One region of the Mucilaginibacter boryungensis genome, then DNA from elsewhere that is predicted to be linked to it. Evidence: riboswitches for the same ligand, from Rfam matches in the RefSeq annotation. Region 1 holds a riboswitch; the other holds the start of a gene.

Region 1 (4,015 bases):
CTGTTCAATAAACGGCAGTAAATACGCCACGGCTTTTTTCATTACCCGGGCCGATTTTACTACCTGCGGCAAAAACATTTTACCGGCGCCAAACAGGTCGCCTACTATGTTCATCCCGTCCATCAGCGGGCCTTCAATCACTTCCAGCGGTTTGCTGTAGGCCAAACGCGCCTCTTCTACGTCGTCATCTAAGTATTCAATAATCCCTTTTACCAGCGCGTGCGATAAGCGTTCCTGCACGGTGCCTTTACGCCATTCCTCATCACGGACGATCTCTTTGCCGCCGCCGCCCTTTATGGTATCGGCAAAGGTAACCAGTCGCTCGGTGGCATCTGCACGGCGGTTCAATAGTACGTCTTCTACAAGTTCCAACAGGTCTTTCGGAATTTCCTCGTATACCTCGAGCATGCCGGCATTTACAATACCCATATCCATACCCGCTTTGATAGCATGGTATAAAAATGCCGAGTGCATGGCCTCGCGCACCTTGTTATTACCGCGGAAAGAGAACGAGATATTACTTACCCCGCCGCTTACTTTAGCATACGGCAGGTTCTCTTTTATCCATTTGGTAGCTTTTATAAAATCTACCGCGTAATTGTTATGTTCTTCCAGGCCGGTAGCTACGGTCAGGATATTCGGGTCAAAGATGATATCCTGCGGCGGGAAGCCTACTTCATTTACCAGTATATCATAACTGCGTTTGCATATTTCAATGCGTCGCTCGTACGAATCCGCTTGTCCCTGTTCATCAAAGGCCATTACCACGGTAGCCGCGCCATAGCTTAATATTTTACGGGCATATTCTTTAAATTTTTCTTCGCCCTCTTTCAACGAGATCGAATTTACGATACCTTTCCCCTGTAAGCATTTCAAACCCGCCTCAATAACCGACCATTTCGATGAATCGACCATGATAGGCAGCTTGGCAATATCCGGTTCGGAGGCCAGCAGGTTCAGGAACTTCACCATCGTCGCTTCCGAGTCGATCATTCCCTCGTCCATGTTCACATCAATCACCTGCGCGCCGCCTTCTACCTGCTGGCGGGCAACGGTTAACGCGCCTTCAAAATCTTCAGCTAAGATCAGTTTGCTAAATTTTGGTGAGCCGGTAATATTGGTGCGTTCGCCCACATTTACAAAGTTGGCTTCAGGGGTAATGGTTACTGCTTCCAACCCGCTCAGGCGCATATAGGGTTCAATCTCCGGGCGTTTGCGCGGCTGGTGCTTCGCTGCTTTTTCGGCAATGCACCGGATATGGTCGGGGGTGGTGCCACAACAACCGCCTACAATATTTACCATATTGCTGGCCATAAAATCTTCTACCAGGTGGGCAGTCTCGTGCGGCACTTCATCGTATTGCCCAAACTCGTTTGGCAAACCCGCATTGGGGTAAGCCGATACATATACATTGGCTTTGGTTGCCAATTCCTCTAAGTGCGGACGCATTTCTTTAGCGCCTAAAGCACAATTTAACCCAACCGAAAGCAAGTTAGCATGCTGCACGGAATCCCAGAAAGCCTCAACGGTTTGCCCTGATAAAGTCCTTCCCGAGGCATCGGTAATAGTGCCCGATATCATCAGCGGGATGCCTTTATAGCCGGGGTTTTTCTGGCGTAATTCGTCCTCATAGCGCTTAGCGGCAAACAGGGCGGCTTTAGCGTTCAGGGTATCAAATATGGTTTCTATTAAAAGCAGGTCCGCGCCACCGTCAACCAATCCCCGTATCTGGGTATAGTAAGCATCGGCCAGGATATCAAAATTCACAGCACGGTAACCCGGATCGTTCACATCTGGTGATAATGATGCGGTGCGGTTGGTTGGACCAACGGCACCAGCCACAAAACGTGGCTTTTCAGGCGTTTTTTTATTGTATTCATCCACCACTTCACGCGCAATGCGTGCACCCTCGTAGCTCATTTCATAAGCCAGGTCTTCCATTTGATAATCGGCCAGCGATATCACCTGTGTGCTGAAGGTGTTGGTTTCAATAATATCCGCACCGGCATCCAGGTATTCGGCGTGAATAGCCTTAATTATATCCGGGCGTGTAAGGTTCAGCAGGTCGTTATTGCCTTTCAGGTCTGAAGGGTGGTCACGAAAGCGTTCCCCGCGGAAATCATCTTCCGTAAGGTTATACCGTTGTATCATGGTACCCATTGCCCCGTCAATAACCAGGATGCGTTTTTCTAATTCTTTTCTAATATCCATTCTTTGAGAGTCGTAAGTCTTAAGTACAAAGCCTTAAGTATTAAAATCGGAAAGCAGTATTGACTTACGACTTTAAACTCAGAACTTCAGACTTAAAAAGCGGCTTATATCGAAAAGTCGGGTGTTGATTTTGACCTTCGCTTATCTGTCTTATCGGCTTTTGTTTGCCGGTAAGTAGAATGTAGCACCTTGTAAGTACAGGTTGCTAAGACATCGCAGGGTCTAATCCCTCCGTCTTTCTCTATAAGCAGTGCAAAGTTGCACAATAGGGCTGTAAATTGCAAATAGGTTTGTTAGCTTTATGTTATAGTACATACGCATGACCAATCTATATAGTTTAAGACTAATAATAGCAGCAATAATGTTATTGACGGTATCTGCTGCGTGTAACACTCGCCGGTTCAACAAAACAGTAATTGATATACCGAAAGATTCAAATGGCAAATTTATTCTGATGTATGATCTCGACCTGCAAAAGGACCATGCCCTAAAATTGCAAGATCTGCAACATGGTTATGATGGTATTCAAATTCGTATCTGGTATGATTATTCGTTAACAGACGTTAGAAAGCTGGTCATTTTAAAATGCCGGAAGAATAGGTGGGATGCTGAATATTATTATGTTCATGCCGACTGGAAATATCAAAGCTTACGCGATTCGGTGACAAGCTACACGCATAGGAACATGGTGCCAGCATCCGGATGGAATGTGTTTTCCAAAACATTACTTAGTCATCAGATACTTACCCTTCCGGATTTTTTTTCAATAAACAATAAAAATATCACCTTTACCGACGGCCTGTCATGTAATATTGAAGTAGCAACAAAAAACAAATTTCGCTTTTATACCTATACTTACGCCCCGTCTCTGGCTAAAGACTATTGGCAAGCTAAAGATTTTTTTGAGGCCTTAGATCTGGTAAACAAAGAATTCAATATTTCTATTACCCACTTAACAGAAGATAAAAGCAACAATGCGCCATACCACAGGTAACAGCCTGCCTGCTTAATTACCTATATCACTTCAAGCACCCTATACTTCTTTCCGTTCTGTTCAAACCAATCATCAACCTTACACCCCATCATTTTATAACCAATGGGCGATGCGGCTGAAATAGCGAAATAGCTTTCGCCTGCTAAGTTTAAAACCCCCGCACTTACCGCGATGTAAAAGTTGCCGTTATTTGTTTTCACTACGCTGCCCTCTTCCACCCTGGTTGATTTGCCTGCGGTACTGATACGATTGAGCGCTACCAGTAATTTGTTCGCCTCGGTTAGCTGGGCCATGCCCCTGTCCTTTTCCTGCTGCAGCATCTCCCGGCCGGTTTCATATTTGTCGCCAGCGCTGCTTTTGGTGTCCTCGGCCGCACTTTGCTCGGCCGATTGAATGGCCTGTTGCGCGTTGGCCATGCGCTGCTGCACAAATTCGCTACAAAGCTGGTGGAGTTGTTGTTTTAGATTGTTCATTTGGCAGGTGCAAATATATTAAGCAGGGCGGCTAATTCCTGCCAATTTTTAACCGCCTCATCAAATCCAAGCATTTTTGAGATCCCGGTATAAATATCCTGGGGCTTTTTGCCTTCTCCCCGTAAATAATGTATGGATGTTGCCCCGGCCGATTTGGATAGTTTTTCGTTCCCGGATGCCATCAGCAATGGGTGATGATAAAAGATAACATCACGGAAAGACGCGGCGCCAATATGCGGGGCCAGATAATTTTGTGCAAGGGTAGAATCCCACAAGTCTTGCCCGCGTACTATCAAATCGACCCCGTAAAAAACATCATCTGCAACCGAAGTTAACT
Region 2 (4,015 bases), on a different contig from region 1:
GTAAGTTTTGCTCACTTTGCATCCGTATATTCTTTCAGGCAAAAATACGTTTTTGACGCTTCAGAATATCATACAGATGTAACTATTTATGGTGCGTATACAAATAAGATTTGCCATTTGCTACTTCATCGGCTAATAAAAGGGTGTCTTTCTTTGCTATCAGGACGGATCTTTTTAAGGTTGTGCTACCGTAAGATAATTGATAAGTTCTTTCTATAGTATAAATGCTTTTACCCTGAATGATAGTAAAAGTATCCTGAGAGGTTAAGGCTGAATTAGTATAATATTTTACCGTCCCTGCCGTACTAAAAACAACCAGGTTTTCATCTGTAGGTGAAATACTGGTACCTGCTGCTTTATCATTAATAGTGGTTAACAACCATTGGCCGTAAACATTATCTATGTCATAAGTATCATTTATTTGCGGCGTGGCATCAGCGTCACTATTTTTTATGCACGATGTTAAAAGTGCTACTGCTATTAGCAGATATAGAATATTTTTCATGATCAGTTATTTTATAACTATACGTATTTTTACCGCAAAACGCTACACCGCCAATATATGAAAATTGAAACTATAGCCATACATGCCGGCAATAAAATTGATGATGCTACTAAAGCTGTGATACAACCCATTGTTATGTCGACCACATTTGAACGGGAAGTTGATGGTAGCTATGAAAAAGGTTATATTTATAGTCGCGCCGCAAATCCTAACAGGCATTTATTAGAGAATGTACTGGCAAGATTAGAAGGTGGTGTAGAGGCTGCGGCATTCTCATCGGGCAATGCAGCTGGTATGGCTGTATTTCAATCATTAACACCAGGCACCCACATTATAGGCCCTGATGACATGTACCATGGCCTTCGTAACCAGATAAAAACACTGTTTGCAGGAATACTGGAGTTTGATTTTATTGATGTGAACGATGAAGCAGTATTAAGGGCGCATATTAAACCAAACACCGGTTTGATATGGATAGAAACGCCATCCAATCCATTGCTCAAGGTCACCGATATTAAAAAGGTAATCACCATAGCCCGAGAACATGCAATTAAGGTTGTTTGTGATAACACTTTTGCTACACCTATATTTCAGCAGCCGCTAAGCCTGGGGGCTGATCTGGTGATGCATTCATCTACAAAATATTTTGGAGGCCACAGCGATCTAATGGGGGGTGCTTTAATTACACCCGTAAAAAACGAATGGTGGGACAAAATACGCCAGGTGCAGGAAATGGGCGGCGCTATCCCCTCGCCAATGGATTGCTATTACCTGGTGCGCAGCCTTAAAACATTACCTTATCGCATGAAAGGCCATGCGCATAACGCAGCTTTACTTACAGATTTTTTAGAAAAACACCCAAATGTAGAAAGTGTGATGTATCCTGGGTTAACATCACATCCGCAGCACCAGATAGCTAAAAATCAAATGCTGGGCTTTGGTGCTATGTTTTCGTTCTGTGTTAAAGGGGGTGCCGATGAGGCGAAAAGAGTGTTGTCGAAATTAAATTTGTTCACTATTGCCACCAGTTTAGGCGGTGTAGAAAGTTTAATAGAACACCGGGCATCAGTTGAAGGGCCGGATACTAAAACACCACAAAATTTGTTAAGGGTATCGGTTGGGTTAGAACATATTGATGACCTGATAGCAGATATGTCGGCAGCACTTCAATCATAATCGTATCATTTACAAATTTAATTTGGAAGCATATATCCTTTTAATATATATTCGCAACATTATTTGGTAGCAATACTAAAATATTAGAGTCAAATCCCTTCAAAAAGGTTTTGATTTATAAAGAAGTGGCGAGAGATCAGGCTCTAAGACCCACTGGCAACCCTCCTAAAATGGAGAAGGTGCCAACACCTGGCCCGGTGAATGGATTACCGGGGGTTATAAATTAACAACCATGAAAAGTACTAACAACATCCAACACAAATTTTCAGATACGCAAACGCGTAAGTCTTTTAGCTGTCATACCACTAATAATGGCGTGCTGATTTGTTGTTGCTGCTGCTGTTAAGCTGTAACCACGTTTCCTTTTCTTTTTACTGAAAATACGTGCATAGCTTACAATAGCTTATCTAACTCTATTTCAATTCATTAACAAACTTATTCAAACACATACCATGATAATTATCTATACCAATTCCTGTTATAAGACAATAACTGATACCCTCAATTAACAAGACCATTTTTTAGTTTATAAGTGATATAGTAAGGTTATTAAAGGTTGCAGGCCTAAATAGCCGGTTTTTAAACAATGAATACACAAATATTTAAATATCAACAGCCATTTGAACTGGAATCGGGCAAGCAACTGCTGGAGCTTGAAATAGGTTTCCATACTTATGGTACATTAAATAAACAACGTAATAATGTAGTTTGGGTATGCCACGCACTAACAGCTAATTCAGATGTGCTGGATTGGTGGAAAGGTTTATTCGGTGAGAACGATTATTTTAACCCCGAAGAACATTACATTGTTTGCGCCAATATTTTAGGTTCGACCTACGGTACTACCAGTCCTTTAAGTGTTAATCCGGCTACCGGCCTGCCCTACTATCTTACATTTCCTGATTATACAATCCGGGATATTGTTAAAGCGCATCAATTACTGGCTAATCATTTAGGGGTTGATAGTATTGAAGTATTATTAGGAGGCTCCTTAGGCGGTCAGCAGGCTTTGGAATGGAGTATTATGGAGCCAAACCGGATAAAAAACCTGGTTTTAATAGCCACCAATGCCCGTCATTCACCCTGGGGCATTGCCTTTAACGAATCGCAGCGCCTGGCCTTAAGTGCTGATACAACCTTTTATAATAATACGCCCGATGGCGGCAGCAAAGGCTTGAAAGCAGCACGTAGTATTGCGCTTATCTCCTATCGTACCTATAAAACATACGGGGTTACCCAGCAAGAACAAACCGACGAACTACACAATTACCGTGCAGCCAGCTATCAGAATTACCAGGGTCAAAAATTGGTTAACCGTTTTAATGCATATAGCTATTGGTATTTAACTAAAGTAATGGACTCGCATAATGTGGGCCGTAACCGCCAGGGCGTAGAAAGAGCTCTGAGTACTATTACTGCTAAAACACTGGTAATCGGCATTAAATCTGATGTATTATTCCCTATCGAAGAGCAGCAATATCTGTTCAGACAAATACCGAAGGCTGCTTTGGCTGAAATAGATTCGTTTTATGGGCACGACGGATTTTTAATTGATACAGAGAATCTGACAAATATTATTTCATCTTTTTTAAAAACCGACGTAAAAGGTAAGATTATTGACTTGCAGCAAACCGCATAATATACAATGAGCAAAAAACTTAAAATTGGACTTTTTGGCTTTGGCGTTGTTGGCCAGGGCTTATACGATATTATCCGCACTAAAAACCTGAATATTGAGATCGTTAAGATCGCCATTAAAGATCCTACAAAGAAACGTACCCTGCCACCGGAGCTTTTCACGACCGATAAAGATGAGTTATTGAATAACCCGGAGATAAATACGATTGTTGAATTAATAAACGATACGGAAGCGGCATATGATATCGTATCTACCGCTTTAAAAACCGGGCGCAACGTTGTATCAGCCAGTAAAAAAATGCTGGCGATTTATTTGCAGGAATTAATTGACCTGCAACATCAATACGGTACATCATTATTGTACGAAGCTTCCGTGTGCGGTAGTATTCCGATAATCCGTAATCTGGAGGAGTATTATGATAACGAACTGCTGCACTCTATCAGCGGCATATTCAACGGTTCATCTAATTACATCCTATCAAAGGGCTATAATGAGAATATGGATTATGATACCGCGCTTAAGCTGGCACAGGACCTTGGTTTTGCCGAAACTGACCCAACGCTTGACGTTGGTGGGTTTGACGCCAAGTATAAGCTGGTGATAGCAGCCGCGCACGCCTATGGTGTAGTGGTGAAACCAGAGAAAGTGCTCAATGTAGGTATCCAAAACCTACACGCAAACGACTTGCAATATGC

What was found. A riboswitch is a leader RNA that binds a small molecule or an ion and turns the genes downstream of it on or off. The one in region 1 is predicted to bind S-adenosylmethionine.
Region 2: linked by a shared signal. The riboswitch ahead of IRJ18_RS09035 (homoserine O-acetyltransferase family protein) and the one ahead of metH (methionine synthase) in region 1 are both predicted to bind S-adenosylmethionine.

Annotation. Positions count from the first base shown of each region.
Region 1 is NZ_JADFFM010000002.1:1,513,369-1,517,383, reverse strand. It holds gene metH (methionine synthase) at 1-2,211, opposite strand, end outside; SAM riboswitch class I at 2,350-2,461, opposite strand; gene IRJ18_RS19590 (hypothetical protein) at 2,573-3,205, shown strand; gene IRJ18_RS19585 (3-oxoacyl-ACP synthase) at 3,226-3,678, opposite strand; gene IRJ18_RS19580 (glutamate--tRNA ligase family protein) at 3,675-4,015, opposite strand, start outside.
Region 2 is NZ_JADFFM010000001.1:2,167,216-2,171,230, forward strand. It holds gene mqnE (aminofutalosine synthase MqnE) at 1-22, opposite strand, end outside; gene IRJ18_RS09025 (hypothetical protein) at 83-505, opposite strand; gene IRJ18_RS09030 (trans-sulfuration enzyme family protein) at 563-1,681, shown strand; SAM riboswitch class I at 1,794-1,906, shown strand; gene IRJ18_RS09035 (homoserine O-acetyltransferase family protein) at 2,268-3,320, shown strand; gene IRJ18_RS09040 (homoserine dehydrogenase) at 3,327-4,015, shown strand, end outside.